2 linked regions of the Roseobacter denitrificans OCh 114 genome follow. The main gene of each other region encodes a partner of the protein of the gene in region 2 in a complex. Links are inferred from orthologs where the notes say so. Each region holds a gene or a part of one and is shown on either strand. Other genes may lie near its edges.

Region 1 (9,303 bases), 490 kb from region 2 along the record:
AGGATACGCCAGTCCATATCCGCAAATCGGCGGACGAAAAACTGCGCGGTGGGTTCGATGGTATGGTGCGTCGGCTCAAACCATGCGGCAAAGGACCGCCTGTTATCGCCGGGCGCGCCGATTTCGCGAAACCGAACAAAGGCTTTCATCTTGTGCTGACACCGACGCACGTTTTTTTCCATGCTCCGCAGTTTGGCAAGCTGCGCGTCACCCCGGTCCGTCATCAGGTGCGGTGCGTCTTTCAACCGCCACAAAAACGCGTAGAGTCGGGCAAAGCGGGATGGATCACTATGCCAGACAACGGTGTTGGCCATCGACACGAAAGACCGCGGCACAGTCACCCTGCCCGGCGCGACGAGTGGCGCAGGCGTTTCGAAAAGACCCGGTTCGGTTGTGCTGTCGCCCCACGTGATCTGCGCGGGCGGGACAGCAGCGCTAAGAAATCCGCGTGCGGCATCACGCCATGCCTCTGCGGTGCCTATGCGCGGCAAGCTGACGTGGGGCACGTCAGAAAAGGCTCATCTGTTGCGGCGGCGGCGCAAAGCGGGCGCGCAGCGTGTCACTGTCGGTGAGGTTGCGCGGCGTCCACCCGAGAGCCGTGATGAAAGGCTGCGCCTTTTTCATCGACGCCCCCATACGCGCAAGGTCTTCGTAGCGCAGCGTGCGGTGTCGGCGGGTCGAAAGAATGCGGCCAACGGTTTTCGTCCCGAAACCGGGGACGCGCAGCAGCATGTCACGACTGGCCGTATTCACATCAAGTGGAAACAGCCCACGGTGCGCCAGCGCCCATGCCAGTTTCGGGTCAATATCGAGATCCAGATTGCCATCCTTGCGATGCCCGGTAATCTCCTCCAGATCGAACCCATAAAACCGCAACAACCAATCCGCCTGATACAGCCTGTGTTCACGCTGCAACGGCGGGCTGATCAGCGGCAACTTAGCCGATGCATCCGGGATGGGTGAAAAGGCGGAATAGTAGACGCGTTTCAACTTGTAGCTCGAATAGAGCCGCGTTGATTGTCCCAAAACGGTGCTGTCGGTTGCATCATCCGCGCCGATAATCATCTGCGTTGACTGGCCAGCAGGCGCAAAGCGAGGGGGACGGCGGCCCGTATGCGTGCGATCCTTTGCGACCTCTTTGCGTAGGCGCACATCTGCCATGGCGCGCCGGATCTGCTCGGGGCTTTTCTCAGGCGCATGTTGTTTGACGGCTGCATCGGTCGGCATTTCAACATTGATCGACAAGCGATCCGCCAGCAGGCCGGCCTCCTCGATCAGTTCAGGAGCGGCGTCGGGGATCGTCTTGAGGTGGATGTAGCCACGAAAATTCTCTTCCTTGCGCAGTTTGCGCGCGATTTGCACCATGTCCGACATCGTCGCGTCGGGCGACCGGATGATCCCCGAAGACAGAAACAGCCCCTCAATATAGTTGCGGCGGTAGAATTCGATCGTCAGTTTCACCACCTCATCCACAGAAAACCGCGCGCGCGCGACATTGGATGAGGCGCGATTGATGCAATAGGTGCAGTCATAGATGCAGAAATTGGTCATCAGTATTTTCAACAGGCTGATGCATCGCCCATCCGGCGCATAGGCATGGCAGATACCGCTGCCTTCATTCGACCCGAGGCTCTTGCCGCCGCGCGAATCCCGTTTGGTCGAGCCAGATGACGCGCAGGACGCGTCATATTTTGCCGCGTCGCTGAGAATCGCCAGCTTTTGTTCCAGTGATAATCTCGCCATTTGTTCTGTATATGTTCTCCCTTGCATTCCCGCAATATGGTTTTCACCCCTGCGACAAACGGACAATGCGAAGCCTGACGACCCGTGTGTGTCACAAAACCCACGACCATGTGAAACCGCGTCACCGGATCGTTTGATGACAGCGCGGTGCTGCACGCCTTAAGTGGCCGTCATGGAATTACTCTTTGCATATGGAGCGGGTTTGCTGACCCTGATCAACCCCTGCGTTGTGCCGGTCTTGCCCATCGTGATCGCCAGCGCTTTTCAGTCCAGCCGTTTTGGGCCAGTCGCCCTGTCCGGGGGGTTGAGCCTGTCGTTCGTGACCTTGGGCGTGGGCGTCACGGCCTTTGGACAGGCGCTTGGGGTCGACATCGATACGATCTCAAAGATCGGGGCTGGGTTGATGGTGCTATTCGGTCTTGCGCTGCTGGTGCCACAGGCCGGGGCGGTCATGGCTGGGGCAACGGCGGGCCTGTCGTCGCAGGCTGATGCACGCATCGACACGCTGGATCGCGGCGGACTGCGCGGGCAATTCCTCGGTGGATTGCTGCTCGGCGCGGTGTGGAGCCCCTGCATCGGTCCAACGCTGGGGGGTGCGATCTCGCTCGCGTCACAGGGCGAAGGGCTGCTGCGCGCGACCACCATCATGGTGTTCTTTGCCGCCGGTGTCTCGACCCTGATCCTTGGCCTTGCTTACGGCACACGCGGTGCAGTCGGACGCTATAATACACAGCTACGCGCCCTTGCCTTGCGCAGCCGCCCCATTCTCGGCGTGGCGTTCGTCGCCGTTGGACTGGGCCTTTTATTCAACTTGCATCACATGATCGAAGCCTGGATGATCGGCGTTCTGCCGGCCTGGCTGATCGACCTTTCCGTTTCACTGTAAGAACAACCTTAGGAGACCCACATGGATCGTCGTCATTTTCTTTTGCTCACCGCAGGGGCCGCTGCGCTGCCCTTTGCTGCCAACGCCGCCCCGCTCGCCTATGAGCCGGGACTGGTGGAAAAGCACCTGAAAGCTGGTGACACCGTCTTTCTGGACTTCAAAGCCAGCTGGTGCAGCACCTGCGCGGCGCAAGAGCGGGTTATCAACGCGCTGAAAGCGGAAAACCCGGAATACGAGGCCAAGATCACCTTCATCGACGTTGATTGGGACGACCACGGCAAATCGGATCTGGTCAAACGTATGAACATCCCACGCCGCTCAACGCTTGTGGTGCTGAAAGGCGATCAGGAATTGGGACGCATCGTCGCCCAGACCGGCAAATCGCAGATCAAGGCGTTGATGGATTCCGCTTTGGGTGCAGCGTCGGCCTGACCTGAACACCCGGCACAAACAGTGTCGGCCAGAGGGAACAGTGAAGTATGGTTTCTCCTCTGGCCGCAGCTGTTGAAAACCAAGCCTACAGCTGGTCAGAAATCGAGGTTCTCAACGCTTAGTGCGTTTTGCTGAATGAACTCGCGGCGCGGCTCCACAACATCGCCCATGAGTTTGGTAAAGAGATCGTCCGCCTCGGCCATATCGTCGACCTTGACCTGCAACAGTGTGCGCGCATCCGGGTCCAACGTGGTTTCCCACAGCTGGTCCGGGTTCATTTCACCCAAACCCTTGTAGCGTTGCAGGGATAGCCCTTTTTCGCCTTCTTGCAGAATGGCATTCAACAGGTCCATCGGACCATGGATCAATTGTGTCCGATCCTTGCGCACCAATGTCGCGGGCAGGTTGTAGACCTCCTGCAGGTGCTCTGTGAAGGAACCACTGCGGCTGGCTTCACCGCCGCGCAGGATGCGCCCGTCCAGTGTGCGCACTTCTTCAACTCCGCGCAGGATACGCGCCAGACGGATGCCGTGATCCTGCGTGATGCGCCCTTGCCAGCCCCGTTCGTATTCAAGCGCAATGAGGTTCAGCCGTGCCGCGACCTTGTCCGCCACGCCCTGCAGGTCTGCATCCACGGCACCGGGTGTAAAGGCACCCGCAATCGCGGCCTGTTCCAAAATGTGGCGCGGGTAATGTGTCGGGAAAGCGTCAAGCACACGGCGCATCTGGCGGGCCAGTTCAACCACGCGGGCGAGGTCTGCACCGGAGATTTCTTCGTTGTTGCCCTGACGTAGCATCGCGCCATCAATCCCCTGTTGGATCAGGTATTCCTCCATCGCGGCCTCATCCTTGAGGTAGACCTCGGACTTGCCACGGCTGACTTTGTAAAGCGGCGGCTGCGCAATATAGAGGTGCCCCTGTTCGATCAATTGCGGCATCTGCCGGTAAAAGAAGGTCAGCAACAACGTCCGGATATGCGCGCCATCCACGTCCGCATCCGTCATGATGACGATCTTGTGGTAGCGCAATTTGTCGATGTTGAATTCGTCGCGACCGATCCCTGTCCCGAGCGCCATAACGAGGTTGCCAATCTCCTGACTGCCCAGCATCCGGTCAAAGCGCGCACGTTCCACGTTCAGGATCTTACCCTTCAGCGGCAGGATCGCCTGTGTCTGGCGGTCGCGGCCAGTCTGCGCAGAACCGCCCGCTGAATCCCCCTCGACAAGGAAGACTTCGGTTTTGGAAGGGTCCTTTTCGGAACAATCCTTGAGCTTTCCGGCCAGAAAATTCACATCCATCGCCGTCTTGCGACGCGTGAGGTCGCGTGCCTTGCGGGCCGCTTCACGCGCGTGCGCCGCTTCGATGATCTTGCCCACGACGATCTTGGCCTCGGCCGGATTTTCTTCGAACCATTCGGCCAGCTTTTCGTTGACCAACCCTTCGACAGCGGGGCGCACTTCGGAGGATACCAGCTTGTCCTTGGTCTGCGACGAGAACTTCGGATCAGGCACCTTGACCGACAGCACGCAGGTCAACCCCTCGCGTGCATCATCGCCGGTAAAGCTGACCTTTTCCTTGCGTGCGATACCGGAGGACTGCGCATAATTGTTGATCGTGCGCGTCAGCGCCCCGCGAAAGCCCGCCATATGGGTGCCGCCGTCGCGTTGCGGAATGTTGTTCGTAAACGGCAGGACGTTTTCGTGATAGCTGTCGTTCCACCACATGGCGACTTCGACGCCGATGTCGTCTTTTTCCCCGGTGATGAAAATCGGCTCGGGCATAACCGAGGATTTCGAACGATCGAGGTATTTGACGAATTCCTTGACGCCCCCCTCGTAGAACAAATCGGACCGCAGTTCTTCGGCAGGGCGCTCGTCGATCAGAATGATGCGCACACCGGAATTCAGAAAGGCCAGTTCGCGCAGGCGCTTTTCCAGCGTCTCGAACGAATAGTCGAGGTTGGAAAACGTCTCGGTCGAGGCCATGAAGCGGACCTCGGTGCCCGTGCGGTCGGTATCGCCGACCACTTCGAGGTGCCTGGTCGTAAACCCGCCTTCAAAGCGGGCGACGTGCTCTTTACCCTCGCGCCAGATGCGCAGTTCCAGCCAGTCCGACAGCGCGTTCACAACCGAAACGCCGACGCCGTGCAAACCGCCCGACACCTTGTAGGAATTGCTGTCAAACTTACCACCCGCATGCAGCTGTGTCATGATGACTTCGGCGGCGGACACGCCCTCTTCTTCGTGGATGCCCACAGGAATGCCGCGCCCGTTGTCGGACACTGACACCGAACTGTCGGCGTGGATTTTGACCGTCACCGCATCCGCATGGCCCGCCAGTGCCTCGTCGATGCCGTTGTCGACAACCTCATACACCATATGGTGCAGACCGGAGCCATCATCCGTATCGCCAATATACATACCGGGGCGTTTTCGGACAGCCTCTAACCCCTTGAGAACTTTGATGGAATTCGCGCCATATTCTTCGGGAGTCTGATCGTTTTCGGACATGTCGTCATACCTTCGTATTTTGACCGAGTTATACGGTTTTTCTCTCCGGTTGTCACGCCGCCGACACAATATTTTGTGTTATAATACAGGGATCAACACACCAACCAGAATAAGCGAGCAGCCAGAGATGACATTGATCCGTGCCAGCGTCTGGGGCCGCGTGATAACGCTGCGGATGCGCCCGACGCAGGCCGCTATCATCAGATTGCCGATCAGCGGAATACACACGGAAGCCGCGATGATCACGGTGACATCAACACCCGTTACATCGCGCAGATCAAAAAACCCGGGCAGCACGCCCATATAGAACAAGACCGCCTTGGGATTGCCGAGGATCGCAATGACCCCCGCGGCAAAGCCTGCCGAAACGCCGGGTCTGGTCAACCGGCTGTCAGCACTGATGGAGTGCCGCGCATGCCGGATCAGCGCGATGCCCATCACGATGAACACGCCGCAAGCCACCCAGCGCAGCACGAGCATGAAGACATCAAACACAGAGACGATCCACGATATCCCCAGCACCGCAACCAAGGGCCAAAGGATGTCACCCACGGCCACACCGAACGCCAGTGGCCAGGCAGCCGCAAACCCACCCGACAGCGCACGCGCCATCAGTGCCAGCCAGACCGGCCCCGGTGTCAGAAACAAGATGATCAATGCACCCGCGTAAAGCAACAGGTCGGCGGTGGAGATTGTCATCCGTCCTGCACCGTTGATGCACCGTCCGTTTCGGTGATTTCGAAATACTGCGCGCCGTCGCCCAGCGTATCAAACAGGCTCTTTTCCGTGCCCGTCATCCAGGCCTGCGCGCCGAGTGCCGTGATTTCATCGTACAATGCGGCACGCCTGTCCGCATCCAGATGCGCCGCCACCTCATCTAGCAAAAGCAGTGGTGCGGCACCGGAGTCCTGTGCCAGCGCGCGGGCATTGGCGAGGATCAGAGAGACCAGCAAGGCTTTCTGTTCGCCTGTCGAGCAATCCCTGGCCGCAACGCCCTTGGCGCGATAGGTGCCGATCAGATCCGCGCGATGGGGCCCGACTAGTGTGCGACCCGCCGCGAGGTCCCGGCTGCGGCTGTCTGCAAAAGCATCGCGCAGGGCGGTTTCCCCATCGGGCAGGGGCGCATCATTGTGGATCAACTCAAGTTCAGCCGCAGGAAAGGCGGTGGTCGCATCTGATTGCGCTGCTGCCAGTTGGCGCAGGGCCATCCGCCGGTTCTGGTCAACCACCACGCCTGCCTGTGCCATTTGCAACTCAAGCGCCTGGTACCACGACGGCTCCCGAACCATATTCTTGAGCAAACGGTTGCGCTCGCGCATTGCCTTTTCATAAGCCAGCGTGGCATCTGCATGGCCCGGCTCGAAACTCAGCGTCATGCGGTCCAGAAAGCGCCTGCGCCCCTCCGCCCCTTCGATCCACAAACGGTCCATGGAGGGGATCAGCCACAGAACCCGCGATACGCGCCCCAGCGCGGTCTGTGCAGCGGTCTTGCCGTTGATCCTGACCTGACGGGCGGCCCCTTCCTGCGACCATGTCTCAACCTCCTGATGCTGGCCCAGCGACATTACCTGTGCCGTGATCTTCCAGCCCAGAGCCTCTGGCCGCCGGGTCATGTCCTGCGCGCTGGCACGACGCAGACCTCTGCCGGGGGACAGAAGAGAAACCGCTTCGAGGATGTTCGTCTTGCCCGCACCGTTCGGCCCGAACAGGGCAACGGGCCGCTGGTCCAGCGCAAAACGTGCCACGCGGTGGGACCTGAAGTGCGAGACCATGAGATCGGTCAGATGCAGGGCCATGAAATGCCCCCCAGCTCGTTCGTGGCTATCCCGGCCAAGGGCAACAAGAGCAAGGCATCAGACGCGCATCGGCATGACGACATACACGGCAGACAGGTCATTGCCTTCACGCATCAGAGTCGGATCGCCCGATGAATTGAACAGAAAGACGGCGTTTTCACGATCCACCTGACTGGCGATCTCCAGCAGGTATTTCGCGTTGAACCCGATTTCCAGCCGCTCATCGCCATAGGCCACGGCCAATTCCTCTTCGGCGGCACCGCTGTCCGGTGCGTTGACGGACAGAACCAACCGGTCTTCGTCCAGTTGCAGCTTGACCGCGCGCGAGCGTTCAGAGCTGACGGTTGCCACCCGGTCCACCGCACGGGCAAAATCCGCCGCATCCACTTCCAGCTTGCGCGTGTTGCCTTGCGGAATGACCCGCGTGTAATCGGGGAAGGTGCCATCAATCACCTTGGACGTCAGGGTGATATCGGGCGTGGCAAAGCGCACCTTGGTTTCCGACACGGAAACCGCGATTGTCATCTCGTCATTGTCGAGCAGTTTGCGCAGCTCTCCAACCGTTTTGCGCGGCACGATCACGCCGGGCATATCGTTTGCGGCCTCGGGCAGGTCCGCGTCAATGCGCGCAAGCCTGTGCCCATCCGTCGCCACGCAGCGCAATACGTGCCCGCCGTCGGCATCCGCCACATGCATGTAGACGCCATTCAGATAATACCGCGTCTCTTCGGTCGAGATCGCGAATTTCGACTTGTCGAAAAGACGTCGCAGCACGGGTGCCTTGACAGAAAAATTCGACTGATACTCGGACGTCGCCATCACCGGGAAGTCTTCCTTGGGCAGGGTTGCCAGCGAAAAGTTTGACCGACCGGCCTCAACCGTCAGGCGGCCGATGGCACTATCCGCGGTCAGGGTCACAAGCGCGCCGTCGGGCAGTTTGCGCACGATCTCATGCAGGGTAGTGGCAGAAACAGTCGTCGCCCCGGCGCGTTCCACCTGCGCGGGGGCCTTGTCGACAACTTCGATATCAAGGTCGGTGGCGCGAAAGGTCACATCGCTGCCTTCAGCTTCGATCAACACATTGGCAAGGATCGGGATGGTGTTGCGACGTTCCACAACCGACTGTGCCTGAGACACCGCTTTGAGCAGGGCCGCGCGTTCGATGCTGATTTTCATTGTGCCACTTCCTAATCCACAGTCGGGACAGGCAAATTACCCTGTTTGGCCGACTTCACAAGCGTTTTGTGGATTTGTCGTAGGATAACGGCAGGGCGTCAAGGTCTGCAGGCCAGATGAGGGCGCGCAGACCTCTTTTTGTCACTCTTCCAGCGCGCGGCGCAGCAATTCGAGGTCTTCGGCGATCTGCCCGTCCTGAATCTTGAGCTCTTCGATGCGTTTTACACCATGCATGACCGTCGTGTGATCGCGCCCGCCAAAGCGGCGGCCGATTTCAGGCAGGGAGCGCGACGTCATCTTTTTGCTCAGATACATGGCAACCTGCCGGGGCCGCGCATATGAGCGCAACCGCTTGGGTCCGATCATGTCCGACAGGCGGATGTTGTAGTGATCCGAGACCTTGCGCTGAATTTCCTCGACGGTGATCTTGCGCTCGGAGGCGCGCAACACGTCAGACAGACAATCCTGCGTCAGTTCCATGTCGATCTCGCGCCCCACCAGGGACGCAAAGGCACACAGGCGTGTCAGCGCGCCCTCAAGCACCCGCACATTGGTCGAAATCCGATGCGCAAGGAATTCCAGAACCCCGTCCGAAATATCAAGGCCGGGGTAGTTCTTGCGTTGCTGTTCCACCTTGCTTTGCAAAATGCCAAGCCGCAATTCGTAATCGGTCGGGTGCAGATCGACCACAAGCCCACATTGCAGGCGCGATTTGACACGCTCTTCCATGTCCTTGATTTCACCCGGTGCGCGATCGCCC
Region 2 (5,912 bases):
ATTCCGACATGAAAATCCTCGCCGTGACGATCCTGACGTCGCTGGATCGCGGCGATCTGGATCATTGTCTGATCAGGGATGGGGAACTGTCCGATCTGGTGCAGATGCGCGCGGACCGCGCCTTTGAGGCCGGGGCCGATGGCGTCATCGCCTCCCCCCATGAGGCGGCACTGATCCGGGCACTGCCCTCTGCCACCGGACGGTTGATCGTAACCCCCGGTGTGCGCCCTGCGGGTGCTGATCTGGGCGATCAAAAGCGAGTCGCCACGCCCGCAAATGCGATCGCCGATGGCGCGGACCACATTGTTGTGGGTCGCCCGGTCTGGAAATCGCCAAATCCACGTGCAGCGGCGCAAGCCATCCTGAGCGAGTTGCAAAGCCCACAAGCCCACAGTCCAAATCGCTGAAAATCCACTGGAATCCAGATTTATCCACAACCTGAGGGGGAGCATCGCAGCGCCCCTGCGACGCTAAAGACTGTGGCACACAGACAACAGACAACAGGATGTAGCAGAATAACGGTGCCACGGCTTAGGTAAATTCACTCACAAGTGGTAGGGTTAACAGGAGTGATACTCCCCGACGAACCGTTTCTTCCTGAGGTTCGTTACCTCCCCCCGCTTCACGCAGCGGGGGGCTTTTCGATCTGACGGTCGAACAGTCGCTCCGCCGCCGATGCGAATGTAGCATTTTCATGGGTTCCGATCTGACCTATCCTGCCCCTCAAGCGTTCTCCACATAGCTGCGATATGCCAACACTCTGCCGCGACTGTTTTTCCCTATTCGACCACGGGCAACGTTGCCCCGCGTGCAACAGCCCGCGCCGGATCGCGCATGCCGAACTGAACGAACTGTCCATCGCCCATATGGACTGCGACGCCTTTTACGCCTCGGTGGAAAAGCGCGACAATCCTGAACTTGAAGGCAAGCCCGTGATCATCGGCGGGGGACGGCGCGGCGTTGTCTCAACCGCCTGTTATGTCGCGCGCATTCGCGGTGTGCGTTCCGCAATGCCCATGTTTCAGGCCCTGAAACTCTGCCCCGACGCGGTCATCATCAAACCCCGGATGCAGGCCTATGTGGAGGCCTCACGCGCGATCCGCGCGATGATGGAAGAACTGACACCTGCCATCGAGCCGCTGTCGCTGGACGAAGCTTTCATGGATTTGTCCGGCACCGCGCGGCTGCACGGGGCACCTCCGGCGGTCATGCTGGCCAGACTGGTCAAGCGGATGCATCAGGAACTGGGTCTGACCGGGTCAATCGGACTGTCACATAACAAGTTTCTGGCCAAGGTGGCGTCTGACCTCGACAAACCGCATGGTTTTTCGATCATCGGCAAGGCGGAAACCGCCGCCTTCCTGCGCAACAAGCCGGTGCGCATGATCTGGGGTGTGGGCGCTGCGGGGCAGGCCTCGCTTGAAAAGGCGGGGATTCGCACTTTTTCCGACCTGTTGCGCTGGGACAGGCGCGATCTGGGCGCACGGTTCGGCTCCATGGGCGACAGGCTCTGGCATCTGGCGCGGGGCGAAGATCACCGCCGCGTTTCGGCCCATGCCCCGATGAAATCCATCTCCAATGAAACAACCTTTCATGATGATACCTCTGATCCGGAGCTTCTGGACGGGCACCTGTGGCGCATGGCCGAAAAGGTCTCAGACCGGGCCAAGGCCAAACAGCTTGCAGGCCGGGTCGTCACGCTGAAACTCAAGCGCGCGGATCATTCGCTGCTGTCACGCAGGATCAGCCTGCGCGACGGGACGCAGATGGCGGATACGATCTATCGCACCGCCCGCAGCCTGTTTGATCAGGTCGGCGACGAGGGTCCCTACCGCCTGTTGGGCTGTGGTCTGTCGGACCTCATTCCCGAAGACAGTGCGGATCTGTCGGGGGACCTGCTCGACCCGCAGGCACAGCAACGAAGTGCCGCCGAACGCGCAACAGACAAGATACGGGATCGTTTTGGCGCGGATGCCATCCTGAAAGGGCGCTCGCTGCGCTGAACCTACTCGGCAGCCAGCGGCACCGGTTCCCGACCGATCTGCGCGATTTCAGAAACCGCAGCACGCAAGGCCGCGCGCACAGCTTCAAAGTTGGAATTGGGCCGAATGCGTTTCTCATCCATGTAAAGCGCGCGATCAAGCTCCACCTGCACCGCATGTTGACCGCGCTGCGGGCGCCCATATGCCTGCGCGATATAGGCCCCGGCAAAAGGCGCATTGCGCGCCACGCGAAACCCTTGTGCGACGAATGCGGCTTCGACACGCTCAACGACACTGCCTGCGGCGGCCGCGCCGAAGCGATCGCCCAACACGATATCCGGACGCGTCCCGCCGGACCGCGCGACACTTTCTACGGCTTCATGCGGCATCGAATGGCAATCAATCAACACAGCCTGTCCGTGAAACCGATGCGCATCGTCCAACAAAACCTGAAGCTTTTGGTGGTAAGGGTGCCAATACCGGTCAAGACGCTCCTGCGCATCGACCATGGCGATCTTGCCGCGATAAATTGCGCGCCCATTGGCCACGACCCGTGGAATGACGCCCAGCCCGGATGCAACCCTCGGATTGTGCCCTTGGCGGCGTACACCTTCTATCAACGCGGGGTCCAACTCATCCGGGCTGCGGTTCAGATCGACATAGGCACGCGGCGCTGCGGCCTTGATGAACCGCGCCCCAAAGGCGGGCGCGCAATCAAACAGGCGATCCACGAACGCATCTTCGGATGAGCGTATCAACTGGTCATTCAGAACGGTTTTACGCATCATGTCCTTTGGATATGCCGACCCGCTGTGGGGTGAGGCAAAAACCACGCAAGACGTGTCGCGGGCGGGCAAACAGATGTGATAGGCGGTGTGTAACATGCGTAATCCTTCGCCTCATACATAGCGCAGAAAAATTGAAAACCAAAAGCCCTTGATCCCCCGGACGACTCCTTTTATAGACGCCGCTACCGGCGCGTTTTTTCGCGCCCCATTTTTGTATGGGGCAACGGAATGCGCGGCCAAATAGTGGGTGATTAGCTCAGCGGTAGAGCACTTCGTTGACATCGAAGGGGTCACTGGTTCGATCCCAGTATCGCCCACCATGAGATACACTGGTCCGTTTCGGCGGGCTGCCCGAAACCCGGCGCCCCACCGCGCCACAACATGAGGAGAACGACCATGAAGGTTCGCAATTCGCTCCGCTCGCTCAAGAATCGGCACCGCGACTGCCGTGTTGTGCGCAGGAAGGGCCGCGTCTACGTCATCAACAAGACGCAACGCCGGTTCAAAGCCCGTCAGGGTTAAACCAAGCAAATCACGAAAAAAGGCCGCCCCACCCGGGCGGCTTTTTTTATGCGCTCAACAGGGAAATGCGCGCACCTCATAGGCGGGATCGGAAAAGTAGGGCGCGAAATCCGTTGGAATCACCGGATCATCCGTGCCGGCGGACAAGCGATCAGGTGCAAAACGGTTCGGGAATTGCACCAACTCCCCCTCCTGCGTCAACCGCGTGGCATAGCCCTCCAGATCGTCAAACGGCGGCTGTGGTCGTGCAAACTCTGCGACGCTGAACCGCTGACAAATGAACTGAGCCTTCACCATGATGGCGTCGTCACTGGCAGTGAAATCAATCACGTGCCCCAGTTTGGTCGCAAAATCCATCACGGCAAAGCGCAGCGGCCCATCCAGAACGAACAGCGTCGTTTCATCCTTGCCGAATAACTCCGCTTCGCCGCGCCACTGCGCACCGGTTGCAAATCGCACGTCATATTCCCCCGGCGGCACCAGCACCTTGAAGAATTCCCCGCCCTCGATAAAGGCCGCAAGCGCCGGGGCATGGGTTTGCGCATCCACCAGCGTCATCATGAAATCCTGACCCGGTGCTGTTTTGACCTGCAGCGGAAACACCGCGGGCAGGCCCGTCTTGTTCCACATAAGACCGGCGCGCGGTTCTTCTGCCCCGCCGGATGTCGCCAGAAGGCCCAACCACAAGGCGCTCAGGAGTGTGAATTTCAAGACCGCTTTATGCACCAGATTCCTATACCATACCTTCGGTTTTGATGCGAACCACGGCACCACAGTGCTTGCAGTGTACCGCGTCATGGTCATGTTTGGTCAATCCGCAGGACTGACAGGTATACTGTACCTTGGGCGGCTGGATGATGGCCCGCGCAAGCTGCACAAACAGGGCCACGCCCACCACCATGATCACCACAGCCAGCAGTTTGCCGCCCGTGGTGGTTGGTGTGATATCCCCATACCCGGTGGTCGTCAGCGTGGAGACGGTGAAATAAAGCGCGTTGATATAGCCCTCAAGCCCCGTCCCACGTTCGACAAACAGCGCAAAGACGACCGAGGTCGTGAAAAATACGAACACAAACAGGTTGATGGCCGCGATGACGGCCCCTTCATGTTTGACAAAGAACGGACTGACACGCCGCAGATCACGCAGCAGGTGATAGGAGTGGATGATCCGCAGGCCGCGCAGAATACGCAGAAAGGCGAGGTTTGCGTGAATGAAAGGCGCGATCAACAAAGACAGGATCACGATCACATCCGCAATTGTGTAGATTTTCAAAAGCATCTCCCTGCGGTCGCTCGCAATCCAGAGCCGCGCGGTAAAATCCGCCAGAATCAACAGGCCAAGCACAAACCCAAGGGCTTCCAACCCCACTGTCGCCTGGAGAGGCGCAATGGCGATGAACAGGATGATCGTGAACACATCGAATAGTATCAGGCCAAACCGGAACCGCCGAGAACGCTGCTGTGAGCCTGTGTAAAGCTCCGTCATGGTTTGTTTCAGGTCACGCATCATGGCGCACATCAACTCAAAACCCGGCTGGCTTGGCAAGGACAATCAGGGGGCAGAACGTATGACCTCGCGAAACCGTGCGCGCAGAACGGGCTTGCGCTCCGGGCTTCAAGACATAGGTTCACCTGCATACTCGCAAATGGAAGAGGCTCCCATGACCATCGCAACGGAATACACCCCGCCCAAAGTCTGGACGTGGGACGCAGAAAACGGTGGCAAATTCGCCAGCACCAACCGCCCCATCGCAGGCCCGACACATGACAAGGACCTGCCGGTCGGCAAACACTCTTTGCAGCTTTATTCGCTTGCCACGCCGAACGGCGTCAAGGTCACGGTGTTGCTCGAAGAGTTGCTGGCACTTGGCATTACCGACGCCGAATATGATGCATGGCTCATCAAGATCGGCGATGGCGACCAATTCGGCAGCGGTTTCGTCGAGGTGAACCCGAATTCGAAAATCCCCGCCCTGATGGACCGCTCAGGCGATACGCCGCAGCGCGTTTTCGAATCCGGTGCCATCCTTCTCTATCTGGCTGAAAAATTCGGCCACTTCATCCCGGATGATGCCGCCGGGCGCGCCGAAACGCTGTCATGGCTCTTTTGGCAAATGGGCTCCGCGCCTTATCTGGGTGGTGGTTTTGGCCACTTCTACGCCTATGCTCCCGAAAAGATGGAATACCCGATCAACCGCTTTTCGATGGAGACAAAGCGTCAACTCGACGTGCTTGACCGGCAACTCGCCGAACGTGACTTCATCGCAGGTGACACCTACACGATCGCCGATATGGCAATCTGGGCGTGGTACGGGCAACTCGTGCTCGACCGGTTCTATGATGCTGCCGAATTTCTGGACGTGACCAGCTACACGCATGTGCTGAACTGGGCTGAAAAGATCGACGCCCGCCCCGCCGTTCAGCGGGGGACGCATGGTAAACCGCATGTCGGGTGCCCCGGAAACGCAACTGCATGAACGCCATGACGCGTCAGATTTCGAGACACAGACGCAGGACAAGATCGGCGAAAAGTCCTGAGGATTGCGGACCGGGGGCGCGATGGATCACGTCGCGCCCTCGGAACAGGCCGCGCATTACAGGCCCGCGCCGCCCCCTTCGC

What was found.
Region 1: the proteins of RD1_RS03295 (region 2) and dnaN are in contact, whole or in part, in a solved structure (PDB 1OK7), measured with the Escherichia coli proteins. The link is inferred for Roseobacter denitrificans OCh 114 from one-to-one orthologs.

What each region holds. Positions count from the first base shown.
Region 1 is NC_008209.1:205,704-215,006, reverse strand. What follows is about bases 6,485-9,303. They hold dnaN (DNA polymerase III subunit beta), read right to left. Parts: upstream 8,544-9,303; coding sequence 7,425-8,543; downstream 6,485-7,424. Other genes in these bases: dnaA (chromosomal replication initiator protein DnaA), read right to left, coding at 8,685-9,303; recF (DNA replication/repair protein RecF), read right to left, coding at 6,485-7,367. Outside these bases: RD1_RS01000 (UdgX family uracil-DNA binding protein), read right to left, coding at 1-506; RD1_RS00995 (putative DNA modification/repair radical SAM protein), read right to left, coding at 508-1,743; RD1_RS00990 (cytochrome c biogenesis CcdA family protein), read left to right, coding at 1,916-2,629; RD1_RS00985 (thioredoxin family protein), read left to right, coding at 2,651-3,061; gyrB (DNA topoisomerase (ATP-hydrolyzing) subunit B), read right to left, coding at 3,157-5,571; RD1_RS00975 (LysE family translocator), read right to left, coding at 5,650-6,270; more of recF, read right to left, coding at 6,267-6,484. UniProt on the Escherichia coli protein: Confers DNA tethering and processivity to DNA polymerases and other proteins. Acts as a clamp, forming a ring around DNA (a reaction catalyzed by the clamp-loading complex) which diffuses in an ATP-independent manner freely and bidirectionally along dsDNA.
Region 2 is NC_008209.1:689,764-695,675, reverse strand. Bases 1-2,876 are described here. They hold RD1_RS03295 (DNA polymerase IV), read left to right. Parts: upstream 1-749; coding sequence 750-2,003; downstream 2,004-2,876. Other genes in these bases: RD1_RS03290 (N-formylglutamate amidohydrolase), read right to left, coding at 2,006-2,866; pyrF (orotidine-5'-phosphate decarboxylase), read left to right, coding at 1-407. In the rest of the region: ykgO (type B 50S ribosomal protein L36), read left to right, coding at 3,167-3,292; RD1_RS03280 (hypothetical protein), read right to left, coding at 3,347-4,003; RD1_RS03275 (ion channel), read right to left, coding at 4,026-4,799; RD1_RS03265 (alpha/beta hydrolase), read right to left, coding at 5,887-5,912. UniProt on the Escherichia coli protein: Poorly processive, error-prone DNA polymerase involved in translesion repair and untargeted mutagenesis. Copies undamaged DNA at stalled replication forks, which arise in vivo from mismatched or misaligned primer ends.